DNA from 2 places in the Microlunatus sagamiharensis genome. Region 2 is predicted to be linked to the other one. Evidence: predicted binding sites of a transcription regulator. Region 2 holds the regulator's gene; the other holds the start of a gene.
The links. The regulator HrcA, encoded in region 2, represses chaperone genes, less so after heat shock. The targets are predictions, from matches to a motif close to TTGGCACTCGNNNNNNNCGAGTGCCAA.

Region 1 (6,742 bases), 2.2 Mb from region 2:
TTGACGAAGTCCTTGAGCGTGATGAGCCCGCGCAGGCGCCCGCCCTCGTCGACGAGCGGGAGCTTCTCGATCTTGTTCGCGGCGAGCAGGGCCATGGCCTCGTCGCCCTTGATCCCGACGTGACCGGTGACCAGGGGCATCGGGGTCATGACCGCGCCGACCAGCCGGGTCGGGTCGGTCTCGAAGCGCATGTCGCGGTTGGTGACGATGCCGAGCAGGCGCAGGTCGCGGTCGACGACCGGGACGCCGGAGATGCGGAAGCGGGCGCAGAGCGCGTCCGCCTCCCCGATCGTGGCCTCCGGGGAGATGGTGATCGGCTCGTCGACCATGCCGGCCTCGGAGCGCTTGACCACGTCGACCTGGTGGGCCTGGTCCTCGATGGAGAGGTTGCGGTGGATGATCCCGAGGCCGCCCTGGCGGGCGATCGCCACGGCCATCCGCGACTCGGTCACGGTGTCCATCGGCGAGGAGATCAGCGGGACCTTCACGCTGATCCGCTTCGACACCCGGGTCGAGGTGTCGGCGTGGGAGGGGATGACGTCGCTCTCGTGCGGCTGCAGGAGCACGTCGTCGAAGGTCAGGCCGAGGGCTGCGAAGGGACCGGGGACGCCGGGCCCGGAGGCCCAGCCCTGCTGGTCGTACGGCGTCACCTCGCCCTCAGGACGCTGGTGGTCGGCGGCGGGCGGCTGCCCGGGGAGCATGGGCACGGCAGGGTCCTTCGTGGCGCTGGCGGAGAGCCCACTGTAGCGCCGCCGCCGCGTCCGGCATTCCCGTGCGGGACGCCGGACGCGGCGGCGGGCGGAGGCTCAGGCCGCGGCGGGCCAGCGCTCGGCGAAGCGCTCCCGGTGGTCGGCGGACTCGGTGACCAGCCGGCGCAGCCGGGCCAGCGCCCGGTGCTGTGTGACGCGGACCGCGTTGGCGGTGAGCCCGACGATCTCCCCGACGTCCTCGGCGCTCAGCCCCTCGGCGCGCAGCCGCACGACCTGCGCCATCCGCGGCGGGAGCCGCTCGAGCAGGGCGAGGGCCGCCGACACGTCGGAGCGGGCGATGGCCTGCTGCTCGGGGCCGAGGGCGTCCTCGACCTGCTCGGGCAGCTCGTCGACGAGCTGGAACGGGGTGCGGGCGTAGCGCCGCTGGGCGTCGGCCACCTTGTTGGAGGCGATGGCGTAGACGAGGGCCGCGAAGGGCGCGCCCTGGTCCTGGTAGCGCGGCAGCACGTCGACGACGGCGAGGCAGATCTCCTGCGTCGCGTCCTCGGCCGCCTCGGAGCCACCGCTGTAGGTGGCCAGGCGGGCCCGGCAGTAGCGCTGCACGGCGCTGCGCACGGCCGTGATCAGCAGGTTCACGGCCACGACCTCGCCGGCGCGGGCACGCGCCAGGAGCTCGGGGTCGGACAAGGCCTGGCCGAGGTCGGTGTTGGTCACCGGCGGACTCCATCAACTCCCCGAGCGGATGGACAGCACGATCTGGAGCGGCCCTGCCGGCGGCTGGCGCCGCGGTGGGACCACCTCTTGCTCTGGTGGTGCCGAGGCCGTGGTGACGACCTCGAAGCCCTCGCATCCCCTGTGAGCGATCCCCCGAACGACTCGGGCACCAGTCTCACGGACCCTTGCCTGCAACCGCTTGAAGCCGGTTCATCGTTACCGGATCGTGATCGCTCGACTGTTGCGCTACTTCATCGGGCAGCAGGCGAGCCCGTGAGCCACGTCGTGGTCCCACGACCGCCGTCCCGTCCCCGGACGGCACGAGGCCGCCCCGCCGGGTGGCGGGGCGGCCTCGTGGTGGTGCTGGTGCTGCTACGCCTCGGTGCTCGCGCCCGGGGCGGGAGCCTCAGTGCGAGTGGCCGTGGCCACCCGCGGCTGCGGGCTCCTCCTCCTCGGGCTTGTCCACCACGAGGGTCTCCGTGGTGAGCAGCAGCGCGGCGATCGACGCGGCGTTGGCCAGCGCGGAGCGCGTGACCTTGACCGGGTCGATGACGCCCGCGGCGATCAGGTCGCCGTACTCGTCGGTGCCCGCGTTGTAGCCGGAACCGGGCTCCATCTCGGCGACCTTCGAGGTCACGACGTAGCCCTGGACGCCACCGTTCTCGGCGATCCAGCGCAGCGGCTCGACGACCGCGCGACGCACGATCCCGACACCGGTCCGCTCGTCACCGGTCAGACCCAGGTCACCGTCCAGCGCCTTCGACGCGTGGATGATGGCCGAGCCGCCGCCGGCGACGATGCCCTCCTCGATGGCCGCACGCGTCGCGGACACGGCGTCCTCGATGCGGTGCTTCTTCTCCTTGAGCTCGACCTCGGTGGCCGCGCCGACCTTGATCACGCAGACGCCGCCGGCGAGCTTGGCGACCCGCTCCTGCAGCTTCTCGCGGTCCCAGTCGGAGTCGGTCCGCTCGATCTCGGAGGAGAGCTGAGCGACGCGCGCCTTCACGGCCTCCGCGTCACCCGCGCCGTCGACGATCGTGGTGTTGTCCTTGGTCACCACGACGCGACGGGCGCGGCCCAGCACCTCGAGGCCGACCTGGTCGAGCTTGAGCCCGACCTCGGGCGCCACCACGGTGCCGCCGGTGAGGATCGCGATGTCCTCGAGCATGGCCTTGCGGCGGTCGCCGAAGGCCGGTGCCTTGACCGACACCGAGGTGAAGGTGCCGCGGATCTTGTTGACCACGAGCGTGGACAGCGCCTCGCCGTCGACGTCCTCGGCCACCACGAAGAGGGTGCCCGACGCGCCGATGACCTTCTCCAGCAGCGGGAGGAGGTCGCTCATCGAGGAGACCTTGCCCGAGTTGATCAGGATGTAGGGGTTGTCGAGGACCGCCTCCATCCGCTCCGGGTCGGTCACGAAGTACGGCGACAGGTAGCCCTTGTCGAACTGCATGCCCTCGGTGAACTCGAGCTCGGTGCCCATGGTGTTCGACTCGTCGACGGTGATCACGCCGTCCTTGCCGACCTTGTCGAACGCCTCGGCGATCAGGCCGCCGATCTCGGCGTCGCGCGCCGAGATGGTGGCCACCGACGCCATGTCGGAGGTCGTCTGGACCTCGCGGGCGATCTCGTGCAGGCGCTTCGTGACGGCCTCGACCGCCGCGTCGATGCCGCGCTTGAGCCCGATCGGGCTGGCGCCGGATGCGACGGCGCGCAGACCCTCGTGGACCAGGGCCTGGGCGAGGACGGTCGCGGTCGTCGTGCCGTCACCGGCGACGTCGTTCGTCTTGGTGGCGACCTCCTTGGCGAGCTGCGCGCCGAGGTTCTCGTACGGGTCGTCGAGCTCGACCTCACGGGCGACGGTCACGCCGTCGTTCGTGATGGTCGGGGCGCCCCACTTCTTGTCGAGGACGACGTAGCGGCCCTTGGGGCCGAGCGTCACCTTCACGGTGTTGGCGAGGACGTCGACGCCGCGCTCGAGCGAGCGGCGCGCCTCCTCGTCGAACTGGAGGATCTTGGCCATGTGTGTGCTGGTTCCTCTGCTTCGGTGCTGCGGACTTACTTGGTGACGACCGCGAGGATGTCGCGGGCGTTCAGCAGCAGCAGGTCGTTGCCGTCGTAGCGCACCTCGGTGCCGCCGTACTTGCTGAAGATGACGACGTCGCCCTCGGCTACGTCGAGCGGGACGCGCTGGCCGTTGTCGTCGATGCGGCCGGGGCCGGTCGCGATGACCTTGCCCTCCTGCGGCTTCTCCTTGGCGGTGTCCGGGATGACCAGACCGAAGGAGGTGGTGGTCTCGGCTTCGAGCGGCTGGACGAGGATGCGGTCCTCGAGCGGCTTGATCGTGCTCGCCACGTCAGGCCCCTTTCACGGGTGTGTGCGGATCGTTCCGCGGTGTCTGTGATGTCTGGGTGGCCGGGGCGTCGTCGCGGGTGCCGTCCCGTCCGCCGACGCGGACCGGGGTCCGCGCTGGCACACTCCTCGTCGGAGTGCTAACTCGACATTAGCACTCGCCCTGACCGAGTGCCAGAAGGCCCCGGGCCCCGAGGAGGAGGGGCACCGTCCGGGGCTCAGCGAGCCCCGGAACGGCACACGGCCCCGGACCTGAGGGTCCGGGGCCGTGCCGCCGGCGCCCGGCCCAAGGGGGGGGAGGGCCGCACGCCGCGTCTGGTGCTGCTCGCGTCAGCGGACGAAGTCTAGTCCCGAGATCGTCTGCGAGTACTCGCCCCAGGTCTGGTTCGTGTACGGCGCGTAGATGTACGTCGACAGGCTGTCGTTGGTCGGGTCGACCTTCAGCATGCGGACCGGGTTCGTCTTGGCGTCGTGCATGGTGGTCAGGAACGAGTAGATCTTGTTGCCGTTCTTGCCGGTGTCGACCCGGGCCTTCTCCGCGTAGCCGACGTGGCCGGAGAAGACCATCTTGATGTTCGGGTACTGGCTGACGAGCTGGTCGAAGAGCTTCTGCCCGCTCGTGTCGCCGTAGCCCTGGTTGGACGAGTCGATGTCGCCGCCGCCGTTGAGGTAGCTGTGCGTCGAGACGATGACGTTGTAGTCGGGGTGCGAGGCGACGACCTGCTTGGCCCAGGTCACCACGCCCGGCCGCGCGCAGAACTCGAGGTTGAGGACCATCCACTTGAGCCCGCCCGCGGTGTAGAGCGAGTAGGTGTTGTCGATCTTGCCGGCCTCGTACGCCCCGCCCACGTCGCCGTAGTCGGCGGCGTCGAAGAAGCTGTTGAAGGTCGACGTGTCGCGCTGGAGCTTGTAGGTGTTCTTGGGGTCACGGGCGCTGCCGCCGACACCGGTCGCCTCGGTGTCGTGGTTGCCGATGCTCAGCGAGTACGGGATGTCCGCGTCGTGGAGCACGTCCATGGCCGCCTTGGCGACCTTCATCTGGCCGTGGTCGTCGGTGTCCCAGTTGACGACGTCACCGGTGTGGTCGACGAAGGCCAGCCCGGGCTGCTTGGCGAGCCAGGTGGTCCGGTTCTTCATCCGCGGGTCGGTCGGGCTGACGACCTCCATCTGGCTGTCGGGGATGACGGCGAAGCTGAACGCGCTGCCGTCCGGCTCCGGCGTCGGCGTCGGCTCGGTGGGCGCGGGGTCACCCGCGTCGCCGGCGGCGTAGAACGAGACGCCCTGGGAGCTCCAGCCGTCGTCGGCCAGCGCGCTGCGGTCGCTCGACGACACCGCCATGCGGTGCTTGTCGCCCTTGGCGTAGCGGTAGACCGGCACGGCGCAGTCGTCGGCCTCGGGGAGGACGTAGAAGCGGACGCCCTGGTCCTCGTAGCCCTCGTCGACGAAGGAGGAGACCTCGCCCGACTTCGCCGTGAAGAGGAAGTCGTTGGCGGACTTGTCGTACATGCGGTGCACGCCGACCAGGCCGTCCTCGTTGCTGCGCGAGGCAGTGAACAGCTCGCCCTCGTCGTCGGTGAAGCCGAGCAGCACCGCGCTCAGGACCTCGGTGGTCCAGTTGGTCAGCAGCGAGGCGCCGTTCTTGGGCTTGACCGTCTGGTAGATCGAGTCGTCGAGCGGGGCGCAGGCCCCGGTCGCGGAGGCGGCGGGTGCAGCGGATGCGCTGGGCGCGAACGCGGCGCTCGCCACGGCGGTGGCGAGCGCCACCGTCCACAGTCGTCGTGCGCGGGCAGTAGGCATTCTCAGGTCTCCTCGTGTTCGTCCCCCGGACGTCGCGGCCGACCATAGCCGAGTTCCCATTCAATTATAAACTTTCGGTAACGAGATAATGATCATGTAACACGATCACCCGGACTGTGGCAGCGGTGCACGACCAGGGCCACCGCGCCGTCGGGGGTGCGGCTCAGGATCAGGGTCGCGGAGGCGGATCCCTGCGGACGCAGGGATCGGCGCAGGTCGACGGGGTCGACGTCGAGACCCCTCCGCTTGATCTCGAGAGTGCCGATCCCCCGCTCCCGGACCCAGCGACGGAGCCGCTTGAGGTCGTACGGGAGCACCTCCTCCACCTCGAACGCGGTCGCTCCCGGGACGCTCACCAGCGTGTCCGACGTGAGGTAGGCGATCTGGGCGTCGAGCAGGCCCGCGCCGAGCCGCTCCCCCAGCGCCGCGACGGCGCCGGCGCGGATGACCGCGCCGTCCGGCTCGTGGACGTAGGTCCCGACGGGACGCACCTCGAGCCGCGCGTCGGTGGCGACGAGACGCTCCGCCGGCCACAGCAGCGCGCTCCGGCGGCCGGCGACGCTCCCCGGGCCGCTCCACACCCCGACCTCGACGACGTCGCCGCCGTGGCTGACCCACTCCGCCTCGGACTCCCGTGGCACCAGGGCGTGCGGCAGCGCCGGGCCGAGCTTGACACCGAGCACGCGCTCGGGCGACGCGAGCGCCAGCAGCGTCGAGAGGTCCGGGCTGAAGTCCTGCGCGCGCCAGACCCGGCCGCGGGCGTCCCGGCGGGCCGGGTCGGCGAACACGCCGTCCCCGGGCTCGAGCCCGGCGCCCAGCACGTCGGCGACGTCGGCGACGACGACCTCGGCCTTCGCGTGGCCCCCGCCCGCCCGGGCCGCCTCGACCGCACCGGCGAGGTTCGCCCGGGCGACGTCGGCCGTCGCGGGGTCGCGCTCGACGGCCACGACGTCCAGCCCGGCCCGGACGAAGGCGACGGCGTCGGCGCCGATCCCGCAGCCCAGGTCGACCACCCGCCGTACGCCCGCGTCGACGAAGCGCCGGGCGTGCAGCGCCGCGACGTCGGGACGGGTGGCCTGCTCCAGCCCGTCCCGGGTGAGCCAGAGCCCCAGCGCCGCGTCCCCGAACTTGGACCGCGCCCGCCGGCGCAGGACCACCTGGGTGAGGGC
Region 2 (6,742 bases):
CCGCTCGACGGCCCGCCGGCCCAGCTCCTGCACGACGGGCACCAGCGGGGACGGCTGCGCGCCCGCGACCTCGGCGCTCACCGGCGCTCCGCCGTCACGACGAGATTGTCCTGGTAGCCGCCGCGCCTCGGCTCGTAGGGCCCGCCGCAGGTGATCAGGCGCAGCACGGGCTTCCCGGACCGGGAGAAGACGTCGTCGGGGGAGAAGTCGGCCTTGCGGATCCGCTGGACGGCGCCGACCGCGTACGTGGTGGTGCGGCCCGCACGGTCGCGCACCTCGATGCGGTCGCCCTTCTCCAGGCCGGCGGCGCGCTCCAGGGGTCCGGCGCCGTAGCGCTCGCTGTCGACGTGACCGGCAAGGACCACGGCGCCGCGGCGGTCGGCCGGCGTGGGTCCGAAGCGGTACCAGCCGAGCTCGGTGGGCCGCTCGGGCAGGGCCATCTGGCCGCGGTCGTCGACGCCCTCGGCCACGACGGGCAGGTCCAGCCCGACCGAGCGGGCGAGGAGCCGCTCGGGCGGCACGACCTCGGGGGCCGGTCGCGGCGCGGCCGGCCGGGTGGTCCAGCGCGGCCCGGACGCCCGCCCCGTCGGCGACGACGAGGCGGACGGGGAGGGTGAGGGGGTTACGGACGGCGTACCGGCCGGGTCCTCGACCGTCGTGGTCACGGGCACGTCGGCCGCCACGCTGCGCGGGGTGAAGAGCTGGTGGCCGGCCACCGCGAGCAGGAGCGCGGACACGACGAGGACGGCCGGCCACAGCCAGCCGCCCCGTCGTGCGGTGGCGAGCGTCACCGGGTCACCGGGTCCTCGCGGGCCCGACCCGTGCGGCACGCGTCACCGCGTCGTCCTGCCGCACGCTCAGGCCCGGACGGTCCGGGTCCGCGCGGCCATCCGGGTGCCGGCCAGCACGAGGCCGACCAGGCCCAGGCCGAAGGCGCCGAGCGCGAGCGGGGAGCTCATCGCCGCCTGGCCGCCGGAGCCGCCGGGGACACCGCCCGGGTTGCCGCCCATGCCGCTGATCGTCTGCACGGCCAGGTCGAGGTTGTCGTCCTCGGCGGAGCCCCAGGCGTACACGATGGTGGTCGTGCCCTCCTCGAGGTCCACGTCGGCCGGGCCGATGACCGGGTCGCTCTCCCCGGCCAGGACCACGTCGGCGCTGATCGTGCCGGCGTCGAGGTCGGCGCTGTCCTCGTCGGGGTTCTCGAGGCCGCTGAAGGCGACCTCCTCGTTCGCGCGGACGTCCACGGCCGGGGCCGCGGCGTCGTGGCGCACGATCAGGCGCGCCTGGCCGGCGTCGAGGCCGGAGGTGTCGTTGGCGTACGCGGTCAGGCGCGGGTCGCCCGAGGCGTTGAGGTGGGCGACGACGGTGACGTTCGCGCCGGCCGGGACCTCGGCGTCCTCCAGCTCGGCCACGGCGTTGCCGTCGGCGCCGTCGCCGGCCGCGACGACCTTGAGGTCGTAGGTGCCGGCGGGCAGCTGCTGCGGGTCGGTCAGGGTGCCGGGCTCGAAGTCGCTGAGCAGCTCCTCGCCGTTGGCGTAGACGTCGACGGTCGCGCCGGGGACGGCGTGCAGGATCGAGACGGTGGCGGTGTCGGCGGCCTGAGCGCTGGTGGCGGGCAGCAGCAGGGCGCCGGACGTGACGGCCAGGGCGAGGGAACCCCGGATCAGTCGGGAACGGGCGGGCGTGGGCATCGGACCTCCAGGTGGGGCGGGGCTGGGCTTGCCTGTGCCTGGTCCTGCGCACGAGATGCCGCTGCGGATGCAACGGGTCCCGGATCTCCTGCCCGCGTCCTTGGGCCCGGTCCTGCGGGCCGCCCTCAGGCCAGTGGCAGGGTGCGGCGCGGCGCCACGGGACCCAGCTGCGCGAAGGCCGTGGGCAGCCCGGCGGCGAGGACCGCGTACGGGTACGCCCACTCCTGCTCGGCCGCCTCGTCCACCCCGACGCCGGTCTCGGCGAGGTGCCGGACCTGCCCGGCGACCGACGCGAGCCGGCCCCGCTGCTCGTAGACGAAGGGCCGGTCGACCGGCTCGCCGTGACCGGGGACGGCTCGGGTCGCGCCGGTCATCAGGCCGATGACGCCGTCGAGCGTGACCGGCCACTCGTGCAGGTAGGAGTCCGGGCCCAGGGCCGGCGGACCGGCCTGCTCGACGAGGTCGCCGGCGACGACGAGGTCCGCGTCGGGCACGACCACGACCAGGTCGGCGCCGGTGTGGCCCCGGCCGATGTGGGCGACCTCGACGCGGCGCCCGCCCAGGTCGAAGGCCGCGGCGAGCACGATCGGACGGTTCGGGGCGACGAGGTCGGCCGGCGCGAGCCCGAGCCGCTCCGCGTCGGCGTGGGCGTCCGGCGAGGCCAAGGACGCGGCGACGTCCTCGTGGCCGACGGTGGTGAGGTCGTCGAACGCTGCCAGGCCGAAGGCGTGGTCGCGGTGCGCGTGGGTCACCACGACGACCTCGAGCGGGACGTCGGTCACCGACGCGACCGAGGCCCGGACGGCCCGGCCCTGCGCAGGGGTCGAGCCCGTGTCGACGAGGAGCGCGCGCTCCGACCCGGCGAGCAGGACGAGGTTCACCGCGTCCGGCTCGGCGACGCAGCGCCAGGCGCCGGGCCCGAGCTCCTCCCAGGGGCCCGGCAGCGGGGTCGGCTCGGCGTCCTGCCCGGCGTCGGTCACGGCACTACACTGGCACTCACCGCACGCGAGTGCCAAGGGCCTCGCGCGCGTACGACGGCGGCGACTCGAGCGACAGCAGGCGAAGGGGTGGTGGAGCGAGCATGGACGACCGCAAGCTGCAGGTGCTCCGGGCCATCGTCACCGACTACGTCTCCAGCAAGGAGCCGGTCGGGTCCAAGGCGCTGGTCGACAAGCACGACCTCGGCGTCTCCCCGGCGACGGTCCGCAACGACATGGCCGCGCTGGAGGAGGAGGGCTACATCACGCAGCCCCACACCAGCGCGGGGCGCATCCCCACCGACAAGGGCTACCGGCTCTTCGTCGACCGGCTCGGGCAGGTCAAGCCGCTCTCCAGCGCCGAGCAGCGCGCGATCCAGACCTTCCTGTCCGGGGCGCTCGACCTCGACGACATCCTGCTGCGCACCGTCCGGCTCCTCGCCCAGGCGACGCAGCAGGTCGCGATCGTGCAGTACCCGACGCTGAGCACCTCCACGGTCCGCCACGTCGAGCTCGTGTCGCTGTCGTCGACCCGGCTGTTGCTGGTGCTCATCACCTCCACCGGGCGCGTCGAGCAGCGCTCCCTCGAGGTGCCCGAGGTCGAGGAGACCGGTCTGGGCGACCTGCGGACGGCGCTCAACGCGGCCGCCGCCGGGCGGACGCCGGTCGAGGCCGGCTCCGCGCTCCCGGCGCTGCTCGATGCGCTCCCAGCGGAGACGCTGCCGCTCGGGCGCACCGTGGTGGCCGCCCTGCTGGAGATGCTCGGCAGCGAGACCTCGACCCGCATGGTGATCGGCGGGATGCCTTACCTCACCCGCTACGGCGCCGACCCGAGCAGCATGAAGCCCGTGCTCGAGGCGCTGGAGGAGCAGGTCGTGCTGCTCACCCTGCTCGGCGAGGCCACGGCCGACGGCGTCACCGTCCGGATCGGGCAGGAGAACCCGGTGAAGGAGCTCCAGACGACCTCGGTCGTCGCCAGCGGCTACGGCAGCCGTGCCACCCTCGGGGTCGTCGGGCCGACCCGCATGGACTACCCCTCGACGATGGCCTCCGTGCGCGCGGTCGCGCGCTACGTCGGCCGCTTCCTCGCGCAACCCTGATCACGCACACCTGATCGCGTACCTCGAGCAAGGATGACCCACCCCAGACATGGCTGCTGACTACTACGAGACGCTCGGCGTCTCCCGCGACGCGTCGCCCGAGCAGATCAAGAAGGCCTACCGCCAGCTCGCGATGAAGCTCCACCCCGACGTCGCCACCGAGCCGGACGCGGGCGACCGCTTCAAGGCGGTGGCCGAGGCGTACGAGGTCCTCGCCGACCCGAAGAAGAAGGACCTCTACGACCGCGGCGCCGACCCGCTGGGCGGGGGCATGGGCGGCGGGTTCGCCGGCAACTTCGGCGGCCAGGGCGGCTTCGACTTCGGCAACCTCGTCGACGCGATGTTCGGCGGGCAGACCAGCCGCGGCCCGCGCTCGCGCGTGCGCCGCGGCCAGGACGCGCTCGTCCGGCTCGACCTCGAGCTGGCGGAGGCGGCGTTCGGCGTCACCAAGCCGCTGCGGGTCGACACGGCCGTGCTGTGCCCGCTCTGCAAGGGGTCCGGGGCGCAGGAGGGTTCCGAGCCCGTCACCTGCCGCACCTGCCACGGCCAGGGCGACGTGACGCACGTCCAGCGCTCCTTCCTCGGCGACATCCGCACGACGCAGCCCTGCCCGACCTGCGGCGGCTACGGCTCGGTCATCCCCGACCCGTGCCCCGAGTGCTCCGGCGACGGCCGCGTCCGCTCGGCCCGCACGATCAACGTCAAGATCCCGGCCGGCGTCAGCACCGGCAACCGGATCCACCTCTCCGCCCACGGCGAGGTCGGCCCCGGCGGCGGCCCGGCCGGCGACCTCTACGTCGAGCTGGCCGTCGCGCCGCACGAGGTGTTCCGTCGCGAGGGCGACGACCTCGAGGTGACGGTGCGCATCCCCATGACCGCGGCCGCGCTCGGCACCGAGGTCACGGTCCAGACGCTCGAGGCCGACCTGGCCGACACCGACGACGAGGACCGCGACGTGCACGTCAGCGTCCCGGCCGGCACCCAGTCGGGCACCCGCGTCGCCCTCGAGGGCTGGGGCGTCCCGCGCCTGCGGTCCAACGGCCGCGGCGACCTCGGCGTCACCCTGCTGGTGCAGACGCCCACGCGCCTGGACGACGAGCAGCGCGACCTGCTCCGCCAGCTCGCCGAGCTCCGTGAGGAGACCGGGCCCGAGGTGACGGTGCAGAAGCAGGGCCGCGGCGTCTTCGGCCGCCTGCGCGACGCCTTCGCCGGGCAGTGACGCGCGGGTGACCGACGCGCTCTTCCTCCTGGAGAGCCTGGCCTCGACCTCGCCGCAGGTCGGCGGCGAGGTGCTGGTCGACGGGTCCGAGGGGCACCACGCGGTCGCCGTCCGGCGCCTGCGGGCGGGCGAGCGCGTGCTCGTCGCCGACGGTTCCGGGGGCGGGGTCCGTGGCGAGGTCGTGGAGGCGAGCAAGGCGGGTCTGCGGGTCCGGGTCACCGAGGTGCTCACCGAGACCGCCCGTCCCGTACGCCTCGTCGTCGCGCAGGCGCTGGCCAAGGGCGACCGGGCCGAGCTCGCCGTCGAGATGCTGACCGAGGTCGGCGTCGACGAGGTCGTCCCGTGGCAGGCGTCGCGCTCGGTCGCGCGCTGGTCGGCCGACCGCGTCGAGCGCGGTCTCGGTCGCTGGCGCAGCACGGCCCGGGAGGCGGCCAAGCAGTCGCGCCGGCTCCGCGTCCCGCTCGTGTCGGACCCGGTGGGCACCAAGGCGCTCGCCGCCCGCCTGGCCGCCGCCGACCTGGCGCTCGTGCTCCACGAGGACGCCAGCGCCCCGATCGCCGAGGTCCCGCTCCCCGCCGCCGGCGAGGTCGTGGTCGTCGTCGGGCCCGAGGGCGGCATCAGCCCCGAGGAGCTGGCGGCGTTCGACGAGGCCGGCGCGCGGACCGTCCGCGTCGGCGACCACGTCCTGCGCACCTCCACCGCCGGGGTGGTCGCGCTCGCGGCGCTGCTCAACCGCTAGCCGCGGGACGCTCCTCGAGCCTGTGCGGACCTCAGCGGCGCGCCGCGTAGACCCGTCGGACGACGTCCTCGACGTCGGGCTCCTCGACCGAGAGGTCGACCACCTCGGCGTGCTCGGCGACGGCGGCGAGGACCTTGGCCGCGGTCGTGACCTCGGCGTCGAACGCCAGCCGCTGGCGCAGCCCGCCCGCCTCGCTCCCGAGGTGCCGCGCCCCCGGAACCGTCACCAGGTCCGCCCCCGGCTCCGCCAGGTCCACCACCAGCACCCGCTCCGCGCCGACGGTGCGCGAGAGCCCGGCGAGCGTGCCCTCGTACGCGAGCCGGCCGCGGTCGACGAGCAGCACCCGGTCGCAGAGCCGCTCGACGTCGCCCATGTCGTGGGTGGTGAGCAGCAGCGTCGTGCCGTGCGTGCGCCGCTCGGCCACGAGGAACTCGCGCAGCCGCTGCTTGGACAGCACGTCGAGCCCGATGGTCGGCTCGTCGAGCACGACGAGCCGGGGCGCGTGCAGCAGCGCCGCCGCGACCTCGGCGCGCATCCGCTGGCCGAGCGACAGCTGGCGCACGGGCGTCGACCAGTACGCGCCCATCTCGAGGCGCTCGACGAGCTCGTCGGTCCGCTCGCGCTCGCGCACCGCGCCGAGGGCGTGGATCGAGGCCAGGATCCGGAACGACTCGCGCACCGGGAGGTCCCACCACAGCTGCGAGCGCTGCCCGAAGACCACGCCGACCTGCCGGACCAGCCGGCGGCGGTCGTGGACGGGGTCGTGGCCGCAGGTGCGCACCGAGCCGCGGGTCGGCACGAGGATGCCGACGAGCATCTTGATCGTCGTGGACTTGCCGGCGCCGTTCGCGCCGATGTAGCCGACCGCCTCGCCCGCCCCGACCCGCACGGTCAGGTCGTCGACGGCGACCACGGTCCGCCGCCGGAGGCCGTCGCGCACCCGAAAGTCGCGCCCGAGGCCGTGGCTCTCGATCACCGCGTCCGGCTCGGTCATCAGCCGCCACCTCCCTGGTAGT

Region 1: a site for HrcA is predicted at 3,928-3,954, ahead of groES (co-chaperone GroES). Genes of this name have one in related genera too.

Annotation. Positions count from the first base shown of each region.
Region 1 is NZ_LT629799.1:193,471-200,212, reverse strand. It holds gene guaB (IMP dehydrogenase) at 1-701, opposite strand, end outside; gene BLU42_RS00905 (sigma-70 family RNA polymerase sigma factor) at 807-1,424, opposite strand; gene groL (chaperonin GroEL) at 1,831-3,447, opposite strand; gene groES (co-chaperone GroES) at 3,483-3,779, opposite strand; gene BLU42_RS00890 (metallophosphoesterase) at 4,107-5,540, opposite strand; gene BLU42_RS00885 (class I SAM-dependent methyltransferase) at 5,666-6,742, opposite strand, start outside.
Region 2 is NZ_LT629799.1:2,360,820-2,367,561, reverse strand. It holds gene BLU42_RS10750 (RNA polymerase sigma factor) at 1-81, opposite strand, end outside; gene BLU42_RS10745 (class F sortase) at 78-791, opposite strand; gene BLU42_RS10740 (DUF4397 domain-containing protein) at 858-1,691, opposite strand; gene BLU42_RS10735 (MBL fold metallo-hydrolase) at 1,817-2,671, opposite strand; gene hrcA (heat-inducible transcriptional repressor HrcA) at 2,773-3,768, shown strand; gene dnaJ (molecular chaperone DnaJ) at 3,818-4,987, shown strand; gene BLU42_RS10720 (16S rRNA (uracil(1498)-N(3))-methyltransferase) at 4,995-5,726, shown strand; gene BLU42_RS10715 (ABC transporter ATP-binding protein) at 5,758-6,720, opposite strand; gene BLU42_RS10710 (ABC transporter permease) at 6,720-6,742, opposite strand, start outside.